DNA from 2 places in the Paenibacillus sp. FSL E2-8871 genome. Region 1 is predicted to be linked to the other one. Evidence: predicted binding sites of a transcription regulator. Region 1 holds the regulator's gene; the other holds the start of a gene.
What was found. Region 1 encodes Rex, which represses fermentation and respiration genes when NADH is low (regulators of the CRP and FNR family bind a similar motif). Its sites were predicted from a motif close to TTGTGAAATATTTCACAA; they were not measured.
Positions count from the first base shown of each region.

Region 2: the regulator Rex is predicted to act here: its motif matches at 1,742-1,759, upstream of NYE25_RS05650 (cytochrome ubiquinol oxidase subunit I).

Region 1 covers NZ_JBBOBV010000001.1:2,429,351-2,444,434, forward strand. The annotation lists gene NYE25_RS11160 (hypothetical protein) at 1-923, opposite strand, end outside; gene NYE25_RS11165 (hypothetical protein) at 942-1,427, opposite strand; gene NYE25_RS11170 (RNA polymerase sigma factor) at 1,424-2,059, opposite strand; gene NYE25_RS11175 (DnaD domain-containing protein) at 2,102-2,854, opposite strand; gene asnS (asparagine--tRNA ligase) at 2,881-4,179, opposite strand; gene NYE25_RS11185 (acetate/propionate family kinase) at 4,201-5,409, opposite strand; gene NYE25_RS11190 (3-hydroxyacyl-CoA dehydrogenase family protein) at 5,406-6,278, opposite strand; gene NYE25_RS11195 (AAA family ATPase) at 6,412-7,914, opposite strand; gene NYE25_RS11200 (hypothetical protein) at 7,907-8,449, opposite strand; gene NYE25_RS11205 (cell wall elongation regulator TseB-like domain-containing protein) at 8,858-9,376, opposite strand; gene NYE25_RS11210 (amidohydrolase) at 9,546-10,847, opposite strand; gene NYE25_RS11215 (redox-sensing transcriptional repressor Rex) at 10,834-11,487, opposite strand; gene dinG (ATP-dependent DNA helicase DinG) at 11,619-14,480, opposite strand; gene NYE25_RS11225 (tetratricopeptide repeat protein) at 14,617-15,084, opposite strand, start outside.
Region 2 covers NZ_JBBOBV010000001.1:1,231,953-1,247,036, forward strand. The annotation lists gene NYE25_RS05640 (hypothetical protein) at 1-469, shown strand, start outside; gene NYE25_RS05645 (GNAT family N-acetyltransferase) at 481-1,383, shown strand; gene NYE25_RS05650 (cytochrome ubiquinol oxidase subunit I) at 1,924-3,288, shown strand; gene NYE25_RS05655 (cytochrome d ubiquinol oxidase subunit II) at 3,285-4,301, shown strand; gene cydD (thiol reductant ABC exporter subunit CydD) at 4,403-6,202, shown strand; gene cydC (thiol reductant ABC exporter subunit CydC) at 6,199-7,926, shown strand; gene NYE25_RS05670 (DUF1036 domain-containing protein) at 8,076-8,567, opposite strand; gene NYE25_RS05675 (DUF1036 domain-containing protein) at 8,827-9,354, opposite strand; gene NYE25_RS05680 (RNA polymerase sigma factor) at 9,827-10,420, shown strand; gene NYE25_RS05685 (hypothetical protein) at 10,506-11,330, shown strand; gene NYE25_RS05690 (MBL fold metallo-hydrolase) at 11,495-12,517, opposite strand; gene NYE25_RS05695 (fumarylacetoacetate hydrolase family protein) at 12,673-13,683, shown strand; gene NYE25_RS05700 (TetR/AcrR family transcriptional regulator) at 13,776-14,357, shown strand; gene NYE25_RS05705 (hypothetical protein) at 14,376-14,525, shown strand; gene NYE25_RS05710 (ABC transporter permease) at 14,877-15,084, shown strand, end outside.

The DNA.
Region 1 (15,084 bases):
ATATAATACAGTCCTAGACACATCAGAGCAGCTCCAAGCCATCCTTGATGATTTAAAAATCCTTCTATGACTGGCTTATCCTGCAAGGGTTCACGTCCATGTCGGCTGACAAGCTGTAAGCCATCGAACAAACTGTAAAACCAAATGACTGGGATCAGGAAGAAGAGTAGCGTTAACCGCAGTAGGTCCATGACATAAATGCTTCCTAGGAATAGTAACATGAGCTGTAATCCTCTTTTTTGCAGCCCTAGATACATTTGTCCGGCACCCGGAAAAGCAGAAAGCAATGTTGCCAAAACTTTGCTACGGCGTCCTTCCTCACGACCAGCCTCCATCTCTTCGAATAAAGTGCGATCAACCAGCGCTTCACCAGCTTGCTTGCGATGGATTAACTGAACCGCATCAAACATACAATATAACCAAATCACTGGTAATACGCCAAACAGGAGAAGGAAAACATCACTTGACGTAATCCCTGCCAGGAATAACATCACGGTCATGAAACCGAAGAAAGAAATGAGGAAAGACAATCCTCGCTGCATCAACCCCATATGAAAATGACCCAATCCTGGAATGAACGATAATAAAATTACATGTACACGCTCATTATCGTCTGTCTTAACGGGCATTGAAGAAAAATCAAAATTCGATCCATCTGGAGTCATTGCCGGAGCAGGCATCTGCAGCATTTTAACCACCAGATGCACCATCGAAACCGTCCCAATAAGTAGGAACCCTATCACACCCATTAATAGAATATCCTCGGCACCTTCAGCCACGGCTATTAAGAATGACATAAATAAGATGCCAAAGCTTAACAGAAGATAAACAATTCCCTGTGGGCGTTTTCCCATATAATAATGACCTGCTCCAGGAATCAAATTAAGAAAAAAAGCCTTTAATTTACTACGCTGCTGTTGCATGTTTCATTTCTCCTCTCATCACTTTCTGCTGCCCATTAGCTGATCCAACCATCCGCTAGTTGCCTGTATGACTTGCTCGCTAAATGATAGGGAATTATCTTTTTTAGGGATCATTAGCTCCATTTGACCTGTGTGCAGCTTATCAAACATACCAGATGACATTATCAACAGCGTAAGTGACGCGGCAACCGCATAATGAAAGATTGTCTTTTCATACCAGCGATATCGCCGCCCCCCTTCTTCAACCGTCACTTGTTCCAATGCTGTAGAAGATTCCGTCAGGTTAGCCCAATCTCCCATAACTTTCTCTGTAAAAACAGACGAATTCTCCAATGAAGGCAGATCCTCCTGTAGCTCATCCAACATTTTCATGTATGAAGTAAACGTTTCTTCATCTTCCAGCAGTAATTGTTCCCAATCTTCTCTGATCGCCTCGTCCATGTGACCTTCAATATAAGCTTTTGCTTGTTCCCGTTGGATTAGATCGTCTCCACGCTTCATCATAGCCATTCGTCCTCCTTCCAATGATTTCGAATCCATTGTCTCGCCCTATACAATCTGGACTCTACCGTCTTCAGGGAAATTCCCTGCTCTGCAGCAATCTGATCATATTTTTTATGTTCCAGATAATAAGCCACCATAATTTCACGATGAGTTTCAGGCAGGCTATTGATTTCACCGAGCAGCCGATCCATCCGATCACGGCGTATAACACCTGACAACACATCCTCTTCGTTGGAAGCGGTCTGGCTCAGTACAAGCTCATAGTCAACAGGAAGTTCCCTAAGTCGATCACGTTTACGTTTCGCATCAATTGCCTTATTTAAGGCAATCCGTGTAATCCATGACTTTAAGCCTTGATAACGGTAGTCAGGGAGAGATTTGTACATTTGTAAAAAAGCTTCCTGAGCAGCATCTTCAGCCATTTTGACATCGCGTAATACAGAATAAGTAATTTTGTAAATTTGCTGACTGTATGTATTTACAAATTGACGGAACGCATCCTCGTTACCTTGGCAAATCCGCTGGATTAATACCTCTTCTTCAATGACTCTCCCCTCCTTCCCACAGCAATAGACGCGCCCGATTACAACTACCCCTGCACTTTTTAATAAAAATATTAAAAAGAACCGCACTGACTTTAGCGATGGGCTAAAGCAGTGCGGTTCTCTCCTAATCTATCTTCCGCCATTGCGGAATTTTTGTGTATAGTTCTTAACATCCTGAGCGTTCTTGACCCGGTTGCGGGCCCATTCCAGCAATATTCGATCAATATAACGGAAATGAACCTTTCCTGCAAATACAGATTCCTTCAGCGCTAACAGAATCAGCTCCTCGGGATACCGGTCTTGATCCACCCAACTGGATATCGTCTCACACTCCATTGGAGATAGCGGACGTCCGAATTCCTTTTCGAAAATACTGAATAGATTTCGGCTTTGCTCTTCAGCCCCAAGTTGAGAAGGAGATGAGGGGGGCTTTGCGCCGAATCCACCCCCTGAAGCAGCCCGCGGTGCCGACGTCGCATAGCCACCTACGTGCTTATCTTGCTCATGCTCTTGTACAACTGTCGCTAGATAAGCACCAAGCTTTCCGTATAACCCTGAGAAATTGTAGCGTTCATAATGGATGTCTCTTAGCTCATCGTTGTCTCCATCGATGCTAATAAAACCTTCCTTCATAAGCTTCTGCAACTCTCCTGCTAGTACAGATATGCTACGGCCAGTTACAACCTGAAGCTCCTCAAGAGAAGGGAAGTCAATCCCTTCCACCTGCCTGAAAGAAAGCAGATGTATCAGCAGCATAGCTTCACTTCCGCTTAAATTCAGCTTCCGGTAATACTTCAGTAATGCGTAAGGTATGACGGCCATTCCGTTCTCCAGACCGAAGGAGACGCCTTCGCCCCAGGTACTCCATCCTTTGCCGTCCATGAACGTCCCCCTTCAAATATAAGAACTTATGGGTAGAGACGGTACAGTGTACGTGGGAATGGAATAGTCTCACGTACATGGTCAAGGCCACAGATCCAAGCTACAGTACGCTCAAGTCCAAGTCCAAATCCAGAGTGAGGTACAGATCCGTAAGTACGCAGATCCATGTACCATTTGTAAGAGTCCATCGAAAGATTATGCTCTTTGTAACGCTCTTCAAGCAGCGCAGGATCATCGATCCGCTGTGAACCACCAATAATCTCTCCGTAGCCTTCTGGAGCGATCATATCCGCACACAGTACGACTTCCGGACGGTTTGGATCTGGCTTCATATAGAACGCTTTGAAAGAAGCAGGGTAGTGAGTAATAAATACAGGTTTATCGTATGCTTCTGCGATTGCTGTTTCATGAGGTGCACCGAAATCATCACCCCAAGCAATATCTTCAAAGCCTTTATCGTTCAAGAACTTGATCGCATCGTCATAAGTAATGCGTGGGAATGGTGCTTTGATATTCTCCAGCTTGGAAATATCGCGACCTACCGCTTCCAACTCCGCACGGCAATTCTTCAATACAGATTGCACTACGAAGCTAATAAATTCTTCCTGAACCTTCAAGCTTTCTTCGTGATCTGTAAAGGCCATTTCTGGCTCGATCATCCAGAACTCAATTAAGTGGCGACGAGTCTTAGATTTCTCTGCACGGAAAGTTGGTCCAAAGGAATATACACGGCCTAGTGCCATTGCCGCAGCTTCCATGTACAACTGTCCGCTTTGTGTTAGATAGGCGTCCTCATCGAAGTACTTCGTGTGGAACAAGTTAGTAGTTCCTTCTGCTGACGTTGGCGTCAGAATCGGAGGATCCACCTTTGTAAATCCACTCTCGTTGAAGAACTGTTGGATTGCACGAATAATTTCCGCACGAATTACCAGAACAGCCCGCTGCTTCGAGGCACGCAGCCAGAGGTGACGGTGATCCATCAAGAAATCTACGCCATGCTCTTTCGGAGTAATTGGATAATTCTCTGTAAGATGCAGGACTTCAATTCCAGTTACAGTCATTTCAAAACCAGATTGACTGCGAGGTTCCTCGCGGATAATTCCGGTCACATACAAAGAGCTTTCCTGTGTGAGGCTCTTAGCTGCATCCCATACCTCTTCAGGCACTTCTGATTTCACTACAACTCCCTGAATATAACCTGTACCATCGCGAAGCTGCAGGAACTGAATTTTACCACTGGAGCGCTTGTTGTTTACCCAACAACCGATAACAACACTCTCTCCAACATGTTCATTCACGTTCTTAATTACACTCTTGTTAGCCATGCCTTCAATCTCTCCTCTAATTTAGCCGTTAATTCCTTGCACAATACGGTGTGTATCACGTGCAATGACAAGTTCTTCGTTTGTCGGAACTACTAGCACTTGTACCTTGGAATCTTCCGTAGAGATACGACGTGGATCGCCGGAACGAACTTTGTTAGCTTCAGCATCCAACTCAATACCCAGGAACGTAAGGTTATTTAGCAGTTTCTCACGAAGCAATGAAGCATTTTCACCAACACCGGCAGTAAATACGATCGCATCTACACCGTTCATAGCAGCCGTATATGAACCGATATACTTGCGCAAGCGGTACTCATACATTTCAAAAGCTAGTGTGGAATTAGGCTCACCTTTTTCCATACCATCAATAATATCGCGCATGTCACTGCTTACGCCCGAAATTGCTAAGAGGCCACTATGTTTATTCAACATGGAGTTAACTTCGCCTACGGACAATTCTTCCTTGTTCATCACGTAAGGGACAATTGCTGGGTCAAGATCACCACTGCGAGTACCCATCATCAAACCTTCCAGAGGGGTCATACCCATGGAAGTATCCACGGACACTCCACCTTGAACTGCAGTTACACTACCGCCGTTACCGATATGACAAGTAATGATCTTCAGATCTTCCAGTGGACGCTCTAAGTACTCCGCAGCAGCCTTGCTTACGAAGTCGTGTGATGTACCGTGTGCGCCATAACGACGAACTTTATATTTATTGTACAATACTCTAGGAATAGCGTACATATAAGCTTTTTCAGGCATGGTTTGGTGGAATGCAGTATCGAATACAACAACCTGCGGTACACCTGGCATATTTACTTCAGAAGCCGTAATCCCCATCATTGCTGCTGGGTTATGCAGTGGTGCAAGGTCAAACAATTGACGAATTTTCGTTTTTGCGTCAGCATCCACAAGTGCGGAGGATTTGAAGAACTCTCCACCATGCACTACGCGGTGACCTACAGCATCAATTTCTTTAATAGATTCAATTACACCATGCTCTTTGTCTGTAAGACAAGCAAGGACTTTGCGGATCGCAGTATTATGTTCCAGAATTTCGCTTACTTCTGTCACTTCCGCTTTGCCAGTAGGTTTATGATTCAGAATGGAGGAATCCATCCCGATACGTTCAACCAAACCCTTAGCCAAAACCGATTCATCGGTCATGTTATACAGCTGATATTTCAAAGAAGAACTACCTGAGTTAATAACTAAAATATTCATACACGGTCACCATCCTTGTCGTACTTGAAGAAGCCTTCTCCTGATTTCATACCTAGTTGTCCTGCACGTACCATCTTCTTAAGAATTGTAGAAGGACGGTATTTCAGTTCTCCGTATTCACGGAACATATTTTCGAGTGCCGCAAGTACCGAATCCAGGCCAAATCTGTCAGCCATTTCAAGTGGTCCATATTGGAATTGATAACCAATACGCATAGCATCGTCAATATCCTGTGCGGAGGCAACGCCTTCTTGCAGCACATGCATAGCTTCATTGATAAACAAGCAAATGAGGCGTGATGTTACAAATCCTGGGGATTCATAAATCATTACACCTTTTTTCTCAACAATCTCATCAACAAAGGATTTTGTATCTTCAAAAGTAGCATCTGAAGTTTTCAGACCACGTACGATTTCTACAAGATCCACTTTAGCTACAGGATATATGAAATGCATTCCGATCACGCGTTCCGGATACATCGTAGAACTTGCAAGTTCAGTCAAGCTAAGTGTTGATGTATTGCTGGCAAGAATAATGTGGTTCGGGCATACTTGATCCAATTGATTCAAAATCTTTTTCTTTTCTTCCAAATCCTCAACAATGGTTTCGATAACCATGTCACAAGAGCTGAGCTCCGCGAAATGTGTCACTTTTTGAATGCGGCTAAGAATCAGCTTCTTCTCAGCTTGAGTGATCGCCCATTTCTCCAGTTGCTTATCTAGACTTGTCTCGATCATTTCGTAAGAGTAGTCCAGTTTCTCCGCGGTTTTCTCCACTAGTAATACATCCAGGCCTTTGGCTGCTAACATTTCAGCAATACCTTGTCCCATTGTGCCACCGCCGATGACACCTATTTTTTTGAAATTCATAAAAAAGTCTCCATCCTTTCAGGTATCTATACTTTTGTATTGTACCTTGTCTGTCGCAAAAATTTATAAAGCCCGACATATAATGATATCTTAGCATGCCTGAAAAGTAAAAAAAAATAACCAGCATAAATATTTATGCTGGTAAAAGGACGCTGTCACGAAATTGACATCGAAATTGCTCTCCAGAGAGTACTTCTTCCTTCATTAAAATGTCAAGAGAGTAATCAAATACATTTCGTTGCTTTTCAAGGTGCTCACGAGTGCGCGTCATCAACTCATCCAATATCTTACTATTTTCCTTCATAAGTTCTTCAGTGGTAACCATTTCCAGCTTAGCGATACCCAGCGAAGTTAAACCTGACTTCATCATCGTTTCCACAATATTCAGCGCCTGATCGAAATCACCGCGTGAACCTGTGCTTCGTCCACCATAATACATTTCTTCAGCAGCTGCTCCACCAAGTGCAATCATAATCTGATCTTCGAGATAATCTTTGGTGTACAAATACTGCTCTTGCTGAGGATTATGTCGCACATAACCAAGGGCTTGCCCACGCGGAGTCAGCGTAACCTGACTAACGCTTCCGGGACGAAGGAGCTCTGCCATGATGGCATGTCCCAATTCATGAATGGCGACTCTCTTTTTCTCTTCATGATTTGTTTCTCTATCCGTTTTTTCACCCATCATTACCTTGTCAATCGCCATCGACAGATGCCGCTGCTCCACTTTCGTCAAGTCCTCACGCATCATATAAATCGCAGCCTCATTCATGACACTTTCAAGCTGAGCACCGGAAAAGCCATAGGCTTCTTCAGCGATTTTGTCGAGACTCACCTCTGTATGAAGAGGCTTATTCTTCGCATGCAATTCGAGAATCGATTTGCGGCCCTTTTTGTCAGGCATGTCCACTTGAATATGACGGTCGAAGCGTCCAGGACGTAACAATGCTGAATCAAGCATTTCTTTCCGGTTTGTTGCAGCTACCAGCAAAATACGCGGAGTTTCGTTATTATAAATACCATCCATCTCGGTCAATAGCTGATTTAAGGTCTGATCATATTCACGTTGCTGACCGCCTTCGCGCTTACCGCCAATTACGTCAATTTCATCAATAAAAATAATGGCACTTTGTTTGTTCTCCTTAACAGCACGGTTACGAGCATCCTTGAACAAATCGCGGATCCGACCAGCCCCGACACCAACATACATTTCTACAAATTCACTACCTGATGCAGCTACGAATACGGAGTTTGTATAATGCGCTGCTGCTCTGGCCATAAGGGTCTTACCTGTTCCTGGAGGGCCAGTGAGCAGAATCCCTTTCAAAGGACGAATCCCAAATTTACTAATCTCCTCGTGCCGGATCAAAAAATCGAGTGCCTCACGAAGCTCTTGCTTCGCATTGTCTTGCCCACCAATTTCTTCAAAAGTGAGCTTTGAAGGCCCTTCCTTCTGGCGTTTCTTCCCCGCACCAGCGTTCACCGTAAGCCCGCCACGCAAATGAGCAATTATAAGTAATGCAGTAAGCATTCCAGCTGCTATAACAATCGGGAATATATTAATACCTAAAAAAGCCATGAAAATAAACAGCACAGGAATAAATCCGAGTAAAATTTCTTTAAGGTACTTAGGCATTATTCCATACCCCCAAGGTCGCAGGTTTTCGCGGCAAAATAATAAATTTGCTTTCTTTTCCATTACTCAAGCTTACGTACACATTGTTGTCGTCGATATCAGTAGATGCTATCACATCTTTAAATTCCGTATTTTGCTGTTTCAATCTATCAAGTTCTGTAGGTATAATCGTATATTTACGGCTCTCCATGGCTTCAGCTACAGAGAACATCGCTTTATCCCAGTAATCATCCAATAGTTCACTTGAATTTTGCTCCACATCGAGTTTAAGTTTACGTCCTTCAATCACTGATTTTCCTTCTTTGGATACATACGATACTAGATCACGTAAATTCGTGCCCGGCTGCAAATCAAGTTTCAAAGTGACCTCATCGCGGTTAATACTAATATGTGAAGTATTTACTCCCTCAAATCCGGTTACAATCTTTTGGAGCGGTTCCTGTAAAGCAAACTGACGATATAAAAAGAATCCTCCGAATAATAGCATAGCCGACAGTAGAGACGTTATCAGTACAGGTACAAGACGTAATTTCAAGAAACGTCCTCCTCTCAAAGATGAAAAAATGTAAACAGAATGATCCAAAGTCATAGCTGCTAAGAGCTCATCAGAGCCTGACGTTCTACTAACACTGTTCTAATTACAAACAGTAGTATATCACAGGTGTATATACTATATTGAAAAAAAGTGTGAAGATATTTAAAATTTTATTTTTTAATTATTTCCATTTTATTTAATTTATTGATTTAATTCGACAAAAAAAGGGCTGTTACTCTTAAATAACAGACCTTTTTTCGTATGAATCTTTAAATCCCAATATATAAAATCTACTCTTATAGTATATCACAATTCGTGTACTTATAGTATATCAAATAATATGTCATTTTAAAAAACAAGCGAACCATAAATGGTCCGCTTGTTTCTCCTATAATGCTTTTGTTTAATTTAGCGGCTAGGTAAACTGTAACCTTCACCCATTCGAGCCCCATCTGAGAACCGATAAAATTGATAATAATATCGACCGCTTTGTTTATAAAAAAGCTGCCAAGCATACTCCCCGTTATATACTCCTGGCAACAACCGCTCAATGCTGATGTCCGGAAGATCGGCTTTTATAAGGCTACGCATTTTCGCTTCAGAGGTCCCTTTACTTAGTTCTTCAGCATATACTGCGTCGGTTCCTTCAGCAAACTTCCCATCTACAGTAAAACGTACCCAAACCATCAACTCGGTCCCGGCTTCATTCTTCCCTGTTAAGACCCAGTACACCGCATTATCATCCCACACGGATTTCTGCGCTTTGGTTACCTCTGTCAGACCAGCACTGGTTTTAGCGACATCCTTAGCGATATCTCGCTCGTTCCATTGATCTTTCATAATATAAGCATAGAACTGGATAAGTCCGAACAGAAGGAGCAGAATCAGAACTGACCCCAGGAGGATCCATTTTTTCCTTTTCTTCAAGGTACAGCTCCCTTTCTAGTAATATATCTTTTTTGATTATATAACACACCTGTGTGTTTATCCAAAGTTTCATATCCAATTCAATGATCTAATTATCAGAAACACAAAAGGCTGTAACTTTGCAATCGCAGAAAGTCACAGCCTTTCAGTTATTCGTTATGATCTTAGACTATCGTTTAAGCAGTCCATCAAATGATTCTTGCGCCTTACGACGGATTGCTTCCTCATCTAGCGTTACACATTCTCCATGTTTTACAACCTGTTTACCATTCACCCATACATGCTCAACGTCCTTGGCGCTGGCAGAGTATACAGCATGAGACAACAGATCTGTGTGTGGTAGCATATGCGGCTGGTCTATATCAATCGCGATAAAGTCCGCTTTCTTGCCAACAGCGAGTCTACCCACATCATTTAAAAAGATAGACTTTGCGCCATACTCTGTAGCTATACGCAGCGCTTCCGGAGCTGGAACAGCCGTCGGATCACCACTTACACCTTTATGGATGAGGGCTGCAAGACGCATCTCTTCAAACATATCCAGGTTATTATTGCTTGCCGCACCATCTGTACCCAGTGACACCTTCACACCAGCCTTTAGAAGATCCGTAACCCGAGCCACTCCACTAGCCAGTTTCAGATTACTTCCTGGGTTATGAGACACGCCTACATCATGACGAGCCAGTATCTCGATCTCTTCATCATTCAAATGAACGCCATGAGCAACAATAGACGGACGAGTGAACATTCCAAGCTTCTCTAAATGCGCTACAGGCCGAAGTCCGTAATCCACCACATTCTGCTCCACTTCGCGTTTGGTCTCGGACATATGGGTATGCATCGGTAAATCCAAATCATGTGCCGCTTGTACAAACTTAACAAAGAAGTCCGGTGGGCAAGTATATGGGGCGTGTGGCGAGATCATCGTCGTAATTCTGCCGCCAGCCTTACCATGCCAATTTCGTGCAAAAGAAATCGCTTCCGCAAGCTTGTGATTTTGTACTTCCTCTGGGCATAATCCGATTACGCCTCTCATCAGTACGGAACGGATGCCTGATAATTCGACCACCTCTGCTACTCGGTCCATATGATCATACATATCCAAGAAGGTTGTAGTACCACCTTTTAGCATTTCCAGTACCGACAAGGAGGTTCCCCAGTATACATCTTCTCCAGTGAATTTCGCTTCCATTGGCCACATCTTCTCTTGAAGCCACACCTGAAGTGCTAAATCATCTCCATAACCACGAAGCAATGACATTGCGGCATGGCCATGTGTGTTTACCAGACCTGGCATAAACAGCAGACGACTGCCATCAACAACTTGCACATCATCTTCCATTAAAGGCTCTTCTTTTCCTATGTAAGTGATCAAATCATCTTCAATAGTCATGTATCCGCTCAGAACCGGCTCATCCGTTCCCGGAATAAGAAAACGCCCGCCCTTAATAATCGTTTTACTGCTCTTCATTTCCGCTTTCTTCCTTTCCGTCTTTCAAATAATAAGCAAGGCTTTGCAAATCCGTTGTAAAATCGGCAGCATGAACACGGATATTCGATGGTGTTTTTAGAATCACTGGTGCAAAATTCAAAATCGCCTCAATGCCAGACTCAATGAGAATATCTGCTACATTCTGCGCTTCTGAATCAGGCACAGTAATTATCCCAATTCGAATACCTTGCTCACGAACCGTCTGACCAAGCTCCTCCATCGGTTGAACGGTAAGAGAGTTGATTTTCCGCCCTACCTTAGGTGCATAGGAGTCAAATATAGCGGTAATCTTCATAGTATCTTTCAGATAAGCATTGTAATTAGATAATGCATGTCCAAGGTTACCAGCACCTACTAAAGCCACATTCAATTGTTGATCCAGCTTCAGAATATGACGGATTTTTTCAATAAGATAAGTTACGTCATACCCGATACCTTTTCTACCAAAGTCTCCAAAATAAGCTAAATCTTTACGAATTTGAGCAGGATTTAAATCAAGTTTTTGTCCTAGTTCTTGTGAGGAAACGGTTAATATTTCACGTTTCTGGAGATCATTCAAGAAACGCAAGTACACAGGAAGTCTGCGAACAACGGCTTCTGATATTTTATCCGATTTCATAATTTACCTCCTAATTTAAGTGATATTCTGTTCAAATCCTATCGAAATATCTGCACCTCGTCTCAAGGAAGAGCGGTATTCTTATACCGCCCTTCCTTGTAGAGTGATTAATAAGATCGATGACGTTCTTTTCAAGAAACGCCTCCGTCTTCCAACCACTCCGCTATACGAGGAACCATTTGATCCGTAAGCATATGCTCCATTTTCGGGCCAGGCAACGAATAGAGGAAATACTTCCCATAGTGAGATTCTATCACCCTTGTGTCATACACAATAACAATACCCCGATCTTGCGCTGTCCGTACCAGCCTCCCAAATCCTTGCTTGAAGCGAATAACCGCCTGAGGAACAGACAACTTCATGAACGGATTCTTTTTCTGGGCTTGTAATAACTCAGACTTCGCTTCCGCTAGAGGGTGGTTTGGCGGTTGAAATGGGAGCCTCACGATGGCCAAGCATGTTAATGCTTCACCTGGAATATCTACACCCTCCCAAAAGCTGCTTGTTCCTAATAGTACAGAAGCTGCACTGTCCTGAAAACGGCGGATCAGCTTGCTACGGCTGCCCCCCTCCACGCCTTGACCTAGCACCGTGATCTCTTGTGAGGCTAGAGCCTCTTTCAGAGGATCGTAAACCTGGCGTAGCATCTTGTAAGAAGTAAACAGGACAAGCATCCGCCCACGTGTTGTAATAGCTGCTTCTGCTAGTGACTGTACGAGTGTATCGACAAATCGGGCATCGCCTACACTCCCCTTCACACTAGGGAAATCCCGCGGAATAACTAACAGCGCCTGCTCCCGATACTTAAAGGGAGAAGGCAGGAGTGATGTCATCAGACGCCCCTCTTCCGCAGCTTCATTAAGTCCGAGATTATCAATCATAAACTGGAAAGATTTATCGACAGAGAGTGTCGCCGAAGTTAGCACGATACTTTTCTTCTTGTCGAAAAACAGCTCCTTAAGCTGAGTACTAACATCAACAGGAACGGCATACAGCTGTAGCGATTTACTGCGATAATTTCCATTCGCCTCCAGCCAATATACTACATTCTCATCATTTAATCCCATAAAAAACCGTACTTGCTCACGTATAGAAGCTAAATCCTTAAATAAGCCGCTAATATCGGTAACTAGACTATCTGAGGAAGATTGACCTTCTTGATCTCGCATCTCATTAAGCATTTTATCACCTTTACGGATAATTTCGCTTAATGTCAGATTCATAGTATTCTCTAAAGCAACCAATTCATCCCAATCTTTCGGTTTACGGGTAGGAAGTAGCCGCATGACTAACTGGCCGGCTTCTCCCGCCGCTGCATCGCTACGTTCCGGCAAGAGGCTGAATAGTTTATCACTAAGCAGATCCCAGGTTTCTTTTACGGTAAGCAGGTCCGGATAGATTCTATCGATCACTCCGCTCCATTCAGAAGCTTCCTCACTGCCTGATGACTGAAGCATTTGGCGAAGTGTAGGAAGTTGGCCATTTCGACTATCCTTATAAAGACGCGATAATGTATGTGCCACCGTGAAATGCTTCATATGCATGCCTAAATGCTTGCCAGCCACGTCCTCCAGATGATGGGCCTCATCTATTACAAGATGTTCATAAGCGGGAAGTAGTTGATGCCCAGCCTTAACATCAGCGAAAAGCTTAGAGTGGTTCGTAATGACCACGTCTGCAATACCAGCTTCATGCTTAGCCCGATGATAATAACACTTACGGAACCAAGGACACGAGCGACCCAGACAAGAATCGGTATCGCTTGCCACCGTCTCCCAAAAATCTCCGCCACGTCCACTTAGATTGAGCTCTTCGTCATCTCCTGATTCACTTTGTGTCAGCCAAACGATCATCTGAGCCGCAGTAAGCGCATCTTCCCTCGGACTTATAAAGTCTTTTTTATTAATTTTATGTTCGAACTTACGAAGACACAAATAATGCCCTCTGCCCTTAAAAATTGCAGCTTTAAATGGAAAAGGAACTACCTGCGTTAACAAAGGAATATCACGCTCACGCAATTGATCCTGCAGATTAATAGTATGAGTGCTGACCATGACTTTTTCATTAGTGCGTACGCTTTGGTATATGGCAGGCAATAAATAACCAAGGGATTTACCGGTTCCTGTCCCTGCTTCGATCAATAGATGCTTGTCTTCGGCAAGTGCCGTCATCACCTCATTGATCATAATATCCTGAGCTTCTCGGCTTTCATACTGTGGCAAAGTTTCTTTAAGTCGTTTCGTTACTTCATCCATATAATCTGTAAAAGATAAATTGTGTAGTGGATTCTCAGCATGCTCGTCTCGAGGTGGAGCTAATTCATTCCAGTCTCCTACAGCAAGCGCTAATTGACGATAGAAAGTCAGATCACCTTCGGGCTGAAGCGTCTCCGCTTCCCGTTCACGCAGCAGACCATCAAAATACCAACCCAGATCACTATCCTCTTCCGTAAACAGCTCACAGAGTCTCTGAATCGTCAGCAGAGGCAAATCGTAGAGCTCCTCCAGACATTTCAGCAATACAAGAGCAGTTGCGAGTGCATCACTGTCTGCCTGATGCGGACGATCATGCGTCACTCCAAAATGTGCACTAACTGATCCTAGTTGATAGGATGTGAGGGAAGGAAAGCAGATTTTCAGAAAATCAATCGTATCTAAAATCCGCCCTTGAAATGGTAAATACCCACATCGGTCTAAAGCATTTTGCAAAAAATGGAAGTCGAATGCGACATTATGCCCTACAAGCACAACATCATCCAAGAGTGGGACAAGCTCCATCATCATCTCATCCAGCTCAGGTGCATCCTTTACATCATCGTCGGTAATCCCCGTTAGACCAGTTATAAAAGGAGGTATCGGCGTTCCGGGCTTGACGTAGGAACCATATACCCGGGAGATGGACCGGTCTTCTTCTATAATTGCAAGGCCAACCTGGATAATTTCACCCACGGATTGGGTTCCCGTTGTTTCGAAATCAAGCACGGCAAATTTCATTATAATTCTATTCCCTTTCAATTGAGACTCTTAATCAGCATAACAGAAGTTGCGAAAAAAGGCGATGCACACCACTGGTTCAGGGGATGCATCGCTTGAATGAAAATGCGGAATAATAAACCGTAAACGTAATAATTTACAATAATGAAACAAGCTGATTTCCGAAATGAAGCTTACCTCCTCGGCGGCGGCAAACCTCCAAATTAACGGTTGGTTCAGGAAGTGCCGGGTCAAGTTGCAAAGAAAGGCCAAACAGCTCCTGCGCTTCATTGAAACGTTCTTGAGAGGCCCTGATGCAACCTAAAGCGTTATAAACCATTGCCTTCAGCTTGGTTTCCCGTATCAAACCGAGCATATGGTTCAGATGGCTCCAAGCAGCTTCCCCCTCCCCTTCCTGCAGGTAAGAGATGGCTAAATATAATCGAGCAGCCAAGCTATCCGGATATTGCACAATAACTTCCTTAAACTGTTCAATACATTTCCCATACATCAGCAGCTTATAATACCCCTGACCTCTAACAAAAGTATCCATGCACAGCTCGGGTGCTTCCTGCTCTGGCACTTCCTCTTCAACCACAGTCGTAAAATCTACACTTTCACGAAA
Region 2 (15,084 bases), 1.2 Mb from region 1:
AGAGCTCTGGGATGGCAAGAAAGGCCATATGAAAGCTGTAGCTGGAATTACGGTTGAGCATTTAGGCAGTATGGAGTGGAAGGACGATGATACGGGTCACTATAGACCAACTGGAAAAATAAGTACAGAATATACCTATGCGGGCAATGAAATGATGGCGTCCATATGGCTGAAAGCTATTGAAAAGTCCGACGGCACACGTACTGTATTATTACGTGGACATAACAAGTTTGAGTTTGGAGAGAGTCAGCCTTTATTTGAAGCAGGGATACCGGTGATTGGCTTCATTCCAATGCCCGACTATCTGCTCGTGGATAGTGAAGACAGAGAGATGGGCAAATTTGATGCAAAGCTCATGAATACACAAATTATATCGTTACTGAAAGCGGTCAAGATAGTGGACGAAACGGAGACGACTAAGCTTGGAAAGTCAGATGGGTATTCTTTTTTCTATGGCCGTACTAAATGATGAATTGGAGATTGGCTGATGATGAAGAACTTAGTACCAAAAGAAAAGGAGAAAAAAACTACATGTTGATCAAAAGTGTTAAGGATCTTGAATTACAAGAGTTTACAACTTGCTTTAACGAAGCCTTCTCCGATTATGTAATTCCATTTCATGTTTCTTCGGAGTATTTAGCTGATAAATTTGCAGGTGCGGGAGTTAATTATCAGATGTCGTTTGGTGCTTTTGATCAAGAGAAGCTGGTTGCATTTGTTATGCATGGCATCGGGGATCGTAACGGCGAAAGTACTGCATTTAATACTGGTACAGGAGTCGTTCCTTTATATAGAGGGAGACGGCTAGTCGAACAAATTTATCGTCATGCTCTTCCCATCCTTAAAGAAGCTCATATTCAAAAGTGTTTGCTTGAAGTGATTCAAACGAATGATAAAGCTATAAAAGCGTATACCGCCATAGGATTTCAAATTCATAGAGAATTGGCTTGTTTCAAGGGGCGTATTGATGTCACCCTTCCGGACGATCATAGACATACATTCATTACTATGGTTCGACTGGAAGAATTCGATTGGACATCGGTACATTCTTATTGGAATTTTGAACCTTCTTGGGAACAATCTGTTCATGCAATTTTACGAAATCCGCATTTATACGATGTGGTCACGATAAGGGAAGAGAATAAGATTTGTGGATACGCGGTAATAAAATCGGCCAACGGAGCAGTTGTACAGTTCGGTATTTTGCGAGAAGAAAGAAACCAGGGATTTGGGCGTTCCTTATTTCATTGGATGGGAGAGAGACATTCTATCATCACCGTCAATAATGTAGACAAAAGAGATACAAATTCTATACGTTTCCTTCAAAGTGTTGGTCTTGACGTATACATCGAGCAATATGAAATGGAGAAAGATTTGTCATGACGAAGATGACATTAGCTTTAATTCAAAAACACTGATGATTTGAGTCAGTGTTTTTTTTGTTGCAGAAGGGGGTATATATTAGAGGTTAAAATGAGGAAATATTGTTTTTTTCTAACATCGAAGTAGGAGGAGACTTGTGAAATCATATATACGCTATTGAATCAATAGCTCTTTTGGGTTCTTTTTATGTTATTCACTGAGTTGTCAGAAAGATTTGACCCTTTCTTGAACATTTAGGGATTAAGAGATATCTGTGATTGAATTACTTGCAATTTAAGATAAGATGATTTTAATCATTAGGTCACGTTATTAATTTGACTGCTCAGTATCAGGTAAATCAGGCTCGCCAACTCTTGCTTTGTGAAATTTTTCTCTTTTTACATAGCAAAGAACGAGGAACGTCATACTAAAACGAACAGGCAACGATGTCGCTGAGCCCTGCTAAACCTGATATTGAATGCAGCCCCAGGATTAGCCGGCCTAATCATAAGCATCAAGTTATGACGAAAAATGAACAGCGTTTGAAGGGAGCAGTAAAGAATGGCAATTGATACGGTGCTATGGAGCAGGCTGGTGACAGGCTTGACTCTCGGGTTCCACGTTATTTTTGCGACGATTGGCGTCGGTATACCGCTAATGATCGCTATTGCAGAGTTCATCGGGATCCGCAAAAAGGATCCCCATTATACACTTATGGCAAAGAGATGGTCTCGGGGATTTGTCATTTCTGTAGCGGTTGGTGTCGTGACCGGTACAGCCATATCACTACAATTAGCCCTGGTATGGCCGAATTTTATGAAACTGGCTGGGAATGTTATTGCACTTCCGTTATTCATGGAAGTGTTCGCGTTCTTTTTTGAGGCCATCTTCCTGGGCATTTATTTGTATACGTGGGATCGGTTTAAAAATCCGTATATCCATTGGCTGTTGACGATTCCGATTGTCGCCGGGGCAGGCATGTCTGCCGTTTTTATTACGACGGTGAACGGATTCATGAACCAGCCTGGAGGCTTTGTCATGGAAGCGGGCCAATTCACAGCGATTGACCCGGTGCAAGCGATGCTGAATACGGCGACCTTCTCCAAGGTGTTCCATGTATTAAGCTCGGCCTATTTGACAGGAGCTGCCTTGTTAGCCGGGATTGCAGCCTTTGCGATGCTGAGAAAAGGAGTGTCCGCATACCACAAAAAATCCTTGAATCTCATGATGGCGGTCGTTTTGCTGTTCAGCTTGTTGAACACATTAGCTGGTGATGTGTCCGCCAAGTTTTTGGCCGAGCATCAGCCAGAGAAGCTTGCAGCGGCAGAGTGGCATTTTGAGACGGGTAGCGGTGTGGACTTGGTTCTAATGGGATGGCTGAATGCAGAGCATGAAGTGATAGGGGCTCTTCATTTGCCGAAAGTGCTCAGCTTCCTGGCCTTTGGAGACTTTAATGCGGAGGTAACGGGGCTGGAGGAATTCCCCAAGGAAGAATGGCCACCGCTTCTTGTTCACTACCTGTTTGATTTAATGGCTGGAATCGGTTTTGCTCTGCTCGCGATTTCGGTCCTGTACTTCCTGTTTGTGTTCTGGAAAAAACGCAATGTGCTTAACAAGTGGATGCTTGGCATCATCGCACTGATCGCACCGCTCGCGTTTCTAGCTGTAGAGCTGGGCTGGTTTTATGCAGAGGTTGGGCGACAGCCGTGGATTATCCGTGGATATATGCGTGTAGAGGAGGCTGCCACGACTTCACCCAATGTAAGAATTATATTCTTCGCCTTATTGCTCTTGTACATCGTACTCGGCAGTATGTGTGTAATCGTGCTAAGACGTTTGTTCAACAATAATCCGGCAGAAGTTGAGATGGAGAAATGGATGAAGGAACATCCTAATCAATCTGTGGAAAAGGGGGGCACTGAATGATGAGTTACGAAATAATTGGCATCTCGGTGCTCTGGCTGTTCTTGTACGGCTATTTAATTATAGCTTCCATTGATTTCGGAGCGGGATTCTTCGCCTTTTATGCCCGTTTGACGAAGCAGGATCATCTCATTAATCGTCTGATTTCCCGATATTTATCACCCGTATGGGAGATTACAAATGTATTTTTTATCTTTTTCTATATTGGCATCGTCGGATTTTTTCCGGACACAGCCTATTATTATGGCTCCGCGCTGCTTGTTCCGGGAAGTATTGCAGTTATTCTTCTTGCGATTCGCGGTTCGTTCTACGCTTTTGAAAATTATGGTTCCAAGAAAAACATAGTATATCTTTTTTTGTACGGAGCTACAGGTCTGCTTATTCCGGCTTCGTTGTCAGTGGCACTTACTTTGTCTGAAGGCGGCTTTATTGTGAAGCAGGCTGAGACGGTTTCTCTGGATTACTGGGCGCTGTTTACCAATCCGTTATCGTGGAGCATCGTTGGACTGGCAATCGTGTCCGTTTTGTTCATAAGCGGCTCATTTCTGACTTTTTACGCATCTCGTGCAGAGGATCATTCCGCGTTGAAGCTGATGCGGAACTACGCCCTGTTTTGGAGCACACCGACGATAATTCTCGCACTGACAGCATTTATCTATTTGGGTCAACACAATGAGCGGCATTTTCAAAATATGATGGATTTATGGTGGCTCTTGGCACTTTCCGTTGCTTTCTTCATGATCGCGATGTGGCTGTTATATAACGGACGCCGTTACGGATTAGCTTTCATATGCATCATGCTGCAATTTTTCTGTGCCTTTTTCGCTTATGGGATTGGGCAATACCCTTATATTCTCGATCCGTATATCACGATTCAGAGCAGTGCAACTTCACCAGCAATGGGCTTAGCCTTAGTTGTTGTGTTTATCGGCGGTCTGTGCCTGTTGATCCCATCCCTTATTCTGGTCTTCAAGCTCTTCCTGTTTGATGCGGATTATGTAAAAGGGAAAAAATAAAGCTAATTGATCCATTACGGCGTGTATGAGGTTTCTCTACAAGCCTATATATAAAGGAGGTGTGATCTGTGCCGAGGAAATCCAGTCTGATTTCTCAACAAATGTCTTCACAAAGAAAAAATATGGCCCTCCTCGCGATCCTTTCGCTCGCGCTTGGTACAGCTATTGTGAGTCAGGCTGGACTGCTTGCTGAAGCAGTCCAACGGATTTTTGTGGAGAGAGCTTCATTTTCATCGGTTATCATGTTGCTCGGCATTCTTCTAGCTGTTATGGCTGTACGCACATTGTTGTCATATGGAAACGGTAAAGTTGGCTTGCGTATGGCTGCCACTGCCAAGACAAATATGCGCGCAGCCGTGCTGCAAAACTTGACCCATGCTTCCATGCCTTCCACCCTTCGTGGACAGACGGGAGGCAAGGTCAGTATTGCTCTTGATGCTGTGGATGAGGCTGATAGTTATTTCAGTCAGTACATGCCGCGTATGATGGAAGCTGCTATCATCCCGATTCTGATTTTGGTCGTTACATTTATCCAACATGCCAACACAGGTTTCATTCTATTATTTACAGCTCCATTCATCCCGCTATTCATGATTTTGGTAGGGCTGAAAACGAAGAACAAATCCGAAGAAAAATATGCGCAGCTGGCCGAGTTTTCAGGTACTTTTCTGGATTCTCTTCAAGGGCTGGTGACGTTAAAAATATTTGGACGGGCACACCGTCAGCAACAGAAAATTGAACACAGTAGCCTTAGTTACCGTGATGCCACAATGGGCATTTTGAAGATTGCGTTTACGAATACCTTCATGCTGGAATCGATCGTGATGCTAAGCATTGGCATTGTCGCTCTTGAACTGGCCATCCAATTGCTTGTTTTCAAATCTATGACGTTCCACACCGCCTTTCTCGTGTTGTTGCTCGTTCCCGAGTTTTACAACCTTTTAAAGAATACGGGAACGGCCTTTCACAGTGGCCGGACAAGTATGGGTGCGGTTCGTAAGGTGGAACAGATGCTTGAAGAACCGGCAGGGGAGAGCAGGGACGCGAATAGCGTTGAAGAAGCATTAACAACCGATGGACTCGACGAGATCGACAGCATGGATAGAGTCGACAGGGGAAGCAAATTGGAAATTGCAAATTCCAATGATCTTTCAGTACCGCCATCCATGGAAATAAATCATCTTCAGTTTCAATATGCTCCAGATTCATTCAAGCTTGAGACGGGTCGGATCCAGTTTAAACCGGGAGAACATATTGCGATTGTAGGTAAAAGTGGTTCCGGTAAAACGACTTTGCTCCATCTCATTGCCGGTCTGCTAAAACCAGAATCTGGAACGCTTCTGGTGAATGGTAGTCCACTCTCGCAATACGATGAAACTGAATGGTTCGAACATGTTAGCTACATTACACAGCATCCGTATATTTTTGCAGGCACATTTTCTGAAAATATTGCGATTGGTGCTCGTGGGAGCATCTCCAGGGCAGAAATTGAGCGGGCGGGGGAGGAAGCAGGACTCACTGCGCTTACAGCCCAATTGAAGCATGGATTTGATACCTTTGTTGGTGAAGGAGGCAGGGGACTGTCTGGTGGGGAAAAGCAACGGCTTGCCTTAGCACGCGCTTTTTTGAAGCGTCCTGTTATCATTTTGTTTGATGAACCCACAGTTGGACTGGATTTGCACACCGAGCGGGTACTGCAACGCTCCATAGCCAAACTGGCAAAAACGGCTACGATGATTACGGTGGCTCACCGATTATATACGATTCAACAAGCCGACAAGATTTTGTTTATGGACAATGGAGTGTTGGTGGACTCCGGACGGCATGAAGAGCTTCTGGGGCGCCTGCCTCAATATGCCGAGATGATTGATGTAGAGCGGAAAGGGGGGATATCCTCATGAATGAACTGGCCGTTCTGTCAAAGGCGATGATTCAGGAGCGTAAGGATATCATTCTTTCGATTTTGGGTGGATTTATCGCCGGCATAGCCGGTGTGGCACTCTTTTCTGCGAGCGGGTATCTAATTTCGCAAACGGTATTTGCGCCACCGCTTTATACTTTAATTGTACTCACCTCGATGGTCAAACTGCTTGGTCTGCTTCGGGCGGCGAGTCGTTATGGAGAACGCTTATATTCTCACCGGGCGACATTCTCCATGCTTAGCCGTTTACGTACATCCTTTTTTGCCAAGCTTATTCCTTTAACGCCTGGTATATTGAACAAAAATCGAAGCGGGGATCTGCTTGCGCGGATCGTTGGGGATGTCGAAAGTTTACAAAATTATTTCTTGCGAGTCGCTTATCCTCCGATCATGGTCGTCATGGTGTTTTTGGCTACGGTGCTGTTTACTTCTACCTTTTCGATCTGGATTGCCGTTTTGTTTGTACTAGGTATGCTGATAACCGCATTCGTTGTACCGGGAATTGTGTTACTCGGGCAGCGGAGAATACATGGACGCGTTCGTGAGCAGAGGGCGCAGCTATCCACGGAAGTTACCGAAGTGTTGTACGGTTTCCGGGATTTGAAAGTATACGGTCAATTGGCACAGCGGGAGGAGCAGCTTCAGCACGCTTCTGCTGTATTGGCAACTGAACAGCAACGAGCAGCCGGGCACTTGTTGCGCGGGCAATCGATGCACACTTTTGTTACGTTTCTCGTTTCCTGGGGAGTGCTGACGCTCGGCGCATATTTAATTATGGAAGGAGCGCTTGCAGGCGTATTTCTTGCCATGCTGGTCATGGCATCACAAACCGTATTTGAAGAAGCGACGGCTATGGCCACATTACCAGCGTATAAAGAGGATAGCGAACACGCAGCCAAACGACTGACGGAAACAGTTCAGACCTTTGATGAGCAGTCCTCGCAGCCAAGTGGCACATTGTCTGTTGATCATGCTGTTACGATGGAACTATCCGATGTTACGTTTCAATATGATGGGGAGTGGAGACCGGCGCTCAGGGATTTGTCCCTGCACATTTTACCTGGCTCCAAAACGGCGATTGTCGGGCCGAGTGGGTCAGGAAAATCAACGATTATCGAATTGCTGCTCAAGCTTCGAACACCAACGGCTGGAGATATACGATTAAACGGCATTTCGGTGAAGGAACTGGATGAGACGAGCATTTGGCAAACGGCTAATGTGGTATTTCAGCAAAGTCATTTCTTCCGGGGAACGATCCGGGACAACCTGCTGCTGAATGGAGAAGAACATGCTGACGAACAATTGTTGGATGTGCTAGCTAAAATGCAGCTGCCCGATACATCGTTGACCGATATGGTGTATGAAAAAGGGGAGAATCTGTCAGACGGCGAGAAGCAGCGGCTGGCTCTAGCGCGAGTGATGCTCCGCAAAGGACGGGTATGGCTTCTGGACGAACCCACTTCATCGCTGGATTATGTGACAGAGCATCACGTTTTGAAGCATCTCTACGCACAGGCGGCTAATGATACGCTTCTCCTGATTTGTCATCGGCTATCCGGATTGGAAGAGATGGACCAGATTGTGGTCATGGACCAAGGCAGGGTAGTCGAAACGGGGTCCTATTCGGAGTTGATGGGGCAAAAAGGCTATTTTTATGAGATGAAACAAATCGAAAAGCAAATGATCGGAGAAGTTGAGGACTGATGATTTAGTGACCTCGACTTCCCTAAACTTCATCTCCTGCAACTATCTTACTTAAAATATCAGAAGTAACCCGCAGGAAAAAGTTCTACAGGTTGCTTCTGATAAATTCTAAAAACTATACCCTCGCCTTGTTTTCAAAGTAACCTATTCTATAAGCCTCGTAAAGGTCTAATAACCCTACCGATTTTCCCCACCTTGCCGGGTGACTTTCTTATGCTCGATCTATCCAATTTGAATTTTGGAGATCCTTTTTTTGACACTATAGTATTTCTTAATTTTGCTGAACTATTGATTCCATTCGTAAAAGTCAAAGTATAATTCTGATAATTTCCAACTATGAGCTCACGGAAACCTACCTTGTTACAGCCTGTGCCCTGGCATCTTTCTACCCAACACATGTCGAAGACTGTGTTAGGAATATACGTGTAGTAATTACCACTCCACGTATTTCCGGAATTGTCATACGCGTAATAATAGTATCTTTGATTTGCAGATGACCCAGTTACTATAAGTGAACTTCTACCTGGGACTAATCGGTACCACCCCTTCTTAACATAAGTGGTAGGGCTACAATTTGGATCATAGTGAGCAATAGCAAGCCAAATATAGTTAGGGGTATTATTTTGTACATAAAAACTCATTTATATCACTCCATTCTATAGATTTAAATACAATGTTAATATATGTAAAAATATAAAGGAGTGAAATAGACAGATAGAGAGGGAGTTAATAAAAATAGGCTCTCGGGAGTTGGGCGCTAGGACTAGGTTAACATTCGGAATCATACCCGATGTTTTAAGAAGGAAAAAAGAACTATTAAATCAAGTTTCCTCTTCTATCACAAGTAGAAACAGTCTTGGACTGAATAGGAAAGTCCAAGACTGTTTCTGCATTTTTTACTTAACGTTTCGAGATAGATTTTCTGCCAGCAGCAGGCCGTACAACTCGAAGATCTTTAATAGGTGAGGTACTCCGGCCAACATTCTTCTTTTTACCAGGAACTGCCGTGTTGACATTTAAAAACTTAGATTGACTTTGAATATTACTAGATACAATATTAACTGTATAATTTCTGAAGTTACCAATCCTGATTTTTCTCAATCCTAGCCTTCTACAAAGCGGAGCATCACAGTAACCTGCGCCACCACAAAGTTTGAAAGCATTTTGCGGTAGAGTGAGATAGTTAACACCTGACCATACAAGACTCCTATCTGTAGATTCAGCATAGTAATATATCTCTCGATTGTTGACTGCCCCACTCAATACCTCTATCGTTTGACCTGGATTTATTGTGTACCAACCTACCGCTTCATACCAGCTGGGCCAAGGTATCAAGGGGATAGAGCCCTGATTACAGCTTGCAGAGGAGTAATATGCGAAGGCAACATATACGGTTAAACTCGTATTGTTACGAAAACTAAGTCCCATTGCATTCAGCTCCTTTCTTGTTAATAGAATAAAGTATGCAGTTTAATAGAAGAAGGAAATGGACATCAAGAATACAATTTCGAATCGATTGGGCTGCTCATGAGTAAACTGACGATCTGGATTTATGAAGTTCTAGCACTACTTATTACAGTTTTATTTACCAATCGTACCTAGATGAATATCTAAAACAAAAGAAACAAAAGACTGATTAATTCTCTTGCGGTGTCCAGAAAGCCATTTTATGGCTGTTTAGGGCACCTTTCGTTTTTTATATAAGATTTAGGTAAACACCAAAATCCGTTTTTTCTTTGAATCTACTACAGAAAATGTGATGATACATAGTCATGATATTCCTAAGGTTTATGATGGCATACTCTTTGAAGTAATTAGCTATGGCTTAATCCATGAACAATTGCTGTCACATTTTGGGTCGAGCTCTTCGTTGTATAGAGTGAAAGGGGGGGGAGACAGCTTGAATGATACGGAGTTAAGTCAGATCATAGCAGATGTGTTGGATGGGGACACAGAAAAATTCGAAAAAATCATGGAGGTTTATCAAAAACCGATTTTTCTCTACTGTTATCATATGCTAGGCAATTATGCCGAAGCCGAGGATAACGCACAGGAAGTATTTTTGAAGACATTCCGCACGTTGAAGAAATATACCCAATATCAAATAGATTTTGGCGCCTGGGTATACAAGATTGCCTACCATCAATGTATCGACATCATCCGTAAGCGAAAGTTGGTGAAATATTTGCCTTTCTTTTACCAGGATGAGAAAGAAAATAATGAAGTCGACTTGCATATTGAAGCCAACTATTTTGATGAATCCGTACATCAAGCCATGGCAAAATTATCGGCGGAAGAGCGTAATTTGTTAATCTTACGTTGTGTCGAGGATAAAAGCTACCAGGAGATCGGATTGATTCTCGGCAAAAACAGTGCCAGCCTTCGTAAAAAGTACGAACGTGCATCTGCAAAATTTCGAAAGTATTATGCTCAAGTGAAGGGAGTGGGAGTGTATGAATATGGACAGGGATCGGGATTTGAAAAGACTGTTTGATGACCCGCGCATTCCCGACGCCGACTTGACAGGAAAAGTAATGAGAATATTACATGCTAAGCCAAAAGAAAAGGAGAGGTTTTTTATGAAATATAAAGTTGTTTTGACTGCGTGTGTAGGGATGATGTTAATGGCCTCCACAGGTTATGCGGCAGTTCAATATCATTCTTTGACGAATAAGGATGGCGAAGTCGTATATGAGACTAAATCGACGAAAGATTACGGAAAAACAGAATCGAAAGATGAGATAGAGCGTTACAAGGCATTTTATGAACTTAAGGATAAGGTGCTAAAGAACGGGGAAGCTGGGCTGTTCTATATGGTTGCCAATAATCCGAATCATGAAACAATTCTTGGAACGAAGGTGACTATCTTCCAAGATCTTTCTCAATTGAGAGATAAGATTACGGATAAATCCATTAAGATCGCAGACAAAGTCAATGGAAATTATACATTCCAAAAGGCGGACGTAATCTTTAAAAATGCTCAGGAAGTGAATCCTCCTTCTTCGGAAGAAAAAAAGAAAATGGCAGAAAAGCTGAGAAAGAAGGCGGAAGAATCCAATCAGGGATATGCCATGATGCCGGTTGAAATGACAGATCAGTTTTTCCTTCTCTTTGCTACGTATCAAAATGGCGAAGATAAAATCGGGGTTAATATCACTAATCTGAGTGGAAAGAGCGATCCTACAATGTATATTGACGAGAAGGTTGAATTTAAGCAGGAGAAGGTTCAAGTGAAGGGAGTAGAAATGCTGCATACAGAATTTGCTCCTTCGCAGACGCACGAGCTGAAATGGGTATACGAGAGCCCAGACAAAAAGGTGAAATACGCCTATACTTTACGTGGAGACATAAATAAAGTAAGCAAAGAAACTTTGATGAAAATTGCAAAAGGCTATTTGGAATAATAAATATTAAAACAACGGGAATCTTCTCCAAATCTAGTTGGGGTTGATCATAGTCGGTTCTAAGCGCCCATTTTAATTCCGTTGAACAATTCAAAAAAACGGCCGCTGTTCGCATCGTTTGCGACAGGGCCATTTTTTGTTTTTCGTAGGCTAGCTTCAAATTGCTATTCTTGCCAAACACTCATAGGGTCCCATGGCTTGATTTGATTACCATATTTTCCGGCCAAAAAAACTTTCATGTCTTCCAGCTTAGCAGGCACCTCGTTCCAAATAGGAAGGGGTGGTAATCCTCGTTTGCTTTTCAATAGGATGTCCACTGTAACATACAAGCGTTCTGGCTGAATCCAATGAATGAAGCGGGAAATATCAATTTGCTTGGTCAGGGACAAGGCATCAATTTCGTCATTGTAATGCTTGTTGAACTCGCTGATCAAGTTCAGGAGGTAGTCTCTCTGCTCCTTCACGAAGTCCAGGCCGCAGATGGCGCCATGTCCTGGAATAACGATTTCGGGTTTAATTTCATCAATAATGCGGTCAAGCACTTTAACCCAATTGTGGGTTCCCTCTTCGCTGTATGCCGTACACCCGTTAAACACGACATCGCCGGCGAACAGCACTTTTTCTTTTGGCATCCACAGCAGCAAGTCACTGTCAGAGTGGGCCGGAGCTACGTTGTAAATCATAACTTCCGTATCGCCAAGACGGATGTTGATATCGTCCTTTATCTCAATATTCGGGAGCACCCATTCTACGCCTTCCAGGTCGAATCCTTCAAATTCCGCTGCAAAAAACCGCTCGCCCGAAGTCGATTCCGGAGAATCCTTTCCTCTTCTGATGACGTTATCCATCCAGGCGATATTTTCGGTGAGACGCTCTCTGGACGCTTCCTTGTGCATAATAATGCAAGCATCTTCAAACACTTTGTTTCCCCAGGCATGATCACTGTTATAGTGCGAGTTCACCACATATGCGGGAGAGCCACCGTTACTTACTTCCTTAAAAGCCTCCCGCATTTCCCGTGCATGGAACAAATCGAAGAACGTGTCATACACCAGCCCTTCACCCTTGTTGATGAACCCGGCATTGGCCCAACTGATGCCGCGATACGGCGAAATACCGGCAAAGACGCCATCTGCGACTTCAAAAAATTTAACGCGAGGTTTTTGGATAATACGTCCATACTTCATGAAAATTCTCCTTTGTGTATATGTTTTTGGGGTAAAGCATGCCTTTATTATAGAGAGTGGAAAACATAAATGCAAGCATGTACTTGCATGCATTCGCTCCATGTAATATGATGTAACAGAACAACATCACACTACATGCATGGAGGCGCTGCAACATGAAACTAGTAACCTTTCAAACCAAGACATCCCAGGAACCTTTGTTTGGGCTTGTAATTAACGAGAAATTTGTCGTGTCTTTTGCCGCAATCATGAAAAAGCAGGGAACATTCGTTGACAGTCTTGAAAGTATGGACAGCTATCTTCATTATTTACCGTCAAGTTATGATGCCGCTAAGGAATTAATGCAATATGCGGTCGAACAGTCGCATCAATTTAATGAAAATGAAATCTGCCCGATTGTAGCGGTAAAACTGCTGCCGCCAGTTCCAAATCCGGCTGCGCTTATCGATTTCGGACTGACACCAAGACATCTGAGAAATGCTGGCGTAAATCTGCTGCAAAGAGAATATACAGGGCCGGAAAGAGAAGAGCTTAAACAAAAAATTGCTGAAAAATTCCAGCAAGATCCGAACAAAGTAACTTTCAGTTATTACAAATGTAACCATAATGCATTAATTGGCGATGGAGATACGATTCATTGGCCTTCGTACTCTTCCTACCTGGATATTGAGCCGGAGCTGGCCTTTGTTACAGGGATGGAGAACTGCATTGCAGGTTATGTTATTTTTAATGACAGTACTGTCCGCGATGTGCAATGGCCGGATTTCCAGGGGCTGACCGGACCGACGCGCTGCAAAGATTTTGATCGCAGCAAAGGAATAGGGCCATTTCTGGTTACGCCGGATGAAATCGACAACCCGCTGGCACTGGATGTGGATGTACGCATCGGGGAGAGACTGCACTGGAAGGGAAGCACATCCGAGTATTCTGCACACCCTGCAAAAGTGATGGAGGAGGTTCTCAAAGTTTTCACGCCACTCCCGGGCACAATTATAGGAATGGGGACGATACCGGATTGCTGCGCAATCGAGACCGAAGAATGGCTGTTGCCCTCTGACCGAATCCAGATTACATTTGATAAATTAGGCACGCTCACGCAATTGGTGCCTGATCATGTCAAGATTACGGAACCAAGCCGCTGGGAAAAAAGAAGTGATTTGCCTTAAAAAAACGTTTATCAAAATGATGAACCCCGACCCTGCTGCATATGCAAAACTTGTAGTAGAATAGGATTAACATATGCAAAAGGAGAAGTACAATGCAAACTTCAAACAGAATCATTGAAGCCGCGACACAGCTCATCAAAAAGAATGGCTATCGGGGAGTAAGCACCAAAGCCATTGCAACGGAAGCTAAAGTCAATGAATCTACGATTTTTCGGCAATTTGGAAGCAAGCAAGGCATATTGGAAGCCATCATTGAAAGACATTCGGATATCCCGCAATTTGAGAAGCTGTTAAAAGAGGACGCGACCGATAATCCGGAAGTTGATCTGCTGAATGTAAGCCAGCAGTACCGTATGTTTTTCCATAAAAATGCGGACATCATTTTGATTGGCATCCGCGACAAAGGAATGCTTCCCGAATTAGACAGAGTGCTAGCCGATCCGCCGGCGAAGCTTCACTCCTTGCTGGTTGAATATTTTCAACGCTTGCAGAATAAAAAAGTTATAGCCAGACAGGATGAGCGCCTTGTCGCAATGTCTTTTCTCTCGATGTGCTACGGATTTCAGATGAGCGAGCTGATTCACCGGCAATATCAATCCCAACTCGTCACCGAGGAAGAGTTCTACAAGCACAGTGTCTCATTGTTTGTTAAAGGAATTTTGGCTCAGTCATAAGCACTATTGATTTATTTAATGAGAAGTCTAAATTTACGTGAACAGGCTGAGTCTGGAAACACGGTGTTACAATCCATTCATCTAATGGAAGAGCATACAGCGACGGTTGATGATGTGGTAATTATTAAGCATGGAACAATCGTTGCAGATGGAACATTGGAGAAGTAAAAGGTAACCCTTCCACGCTGGAGGATGCCTTTTTTGCTCATGAATGTAGTTTTTAGTAATAGAAAATAAAATACGTGGATGCATTATATAAAAAACATGACTCATTAAATTAAGCCCAATTTTTTCCAGGGCTTTTTTTGTTTGAAACCTCAGGATTGTATTTGGTCTATACTCAAACTTTCGAGTCAGAGTTATTGTACGAGCTTTAATGCAAGACAATTATGCCTATTGTATTGGAATTATCCAAGGCTGTACTTACTTAAAATCTTATAAGAAATTCTTGAAATCACAGAAATTTATTCGGGTAGTGAGATGCTATTATACAAATATAAATAAAGACGAGGTGATGATATGCAAGCAAAATTGGCAGCGGACGCCATTCCCCTCACCAAAAAGCGAAATTCATGGATAAGAACGATAAAAAAGTATAAAGTGATGTACGCTCTCTTGTTCCCGGCATTACTTTACTTTGCCGTTTTCAAATACGTTCCTATGGCGGGAATCATTATTGCTTTTAAAAACTATAACCTAGCATTGGGACTATGGGATAGTCCATGGG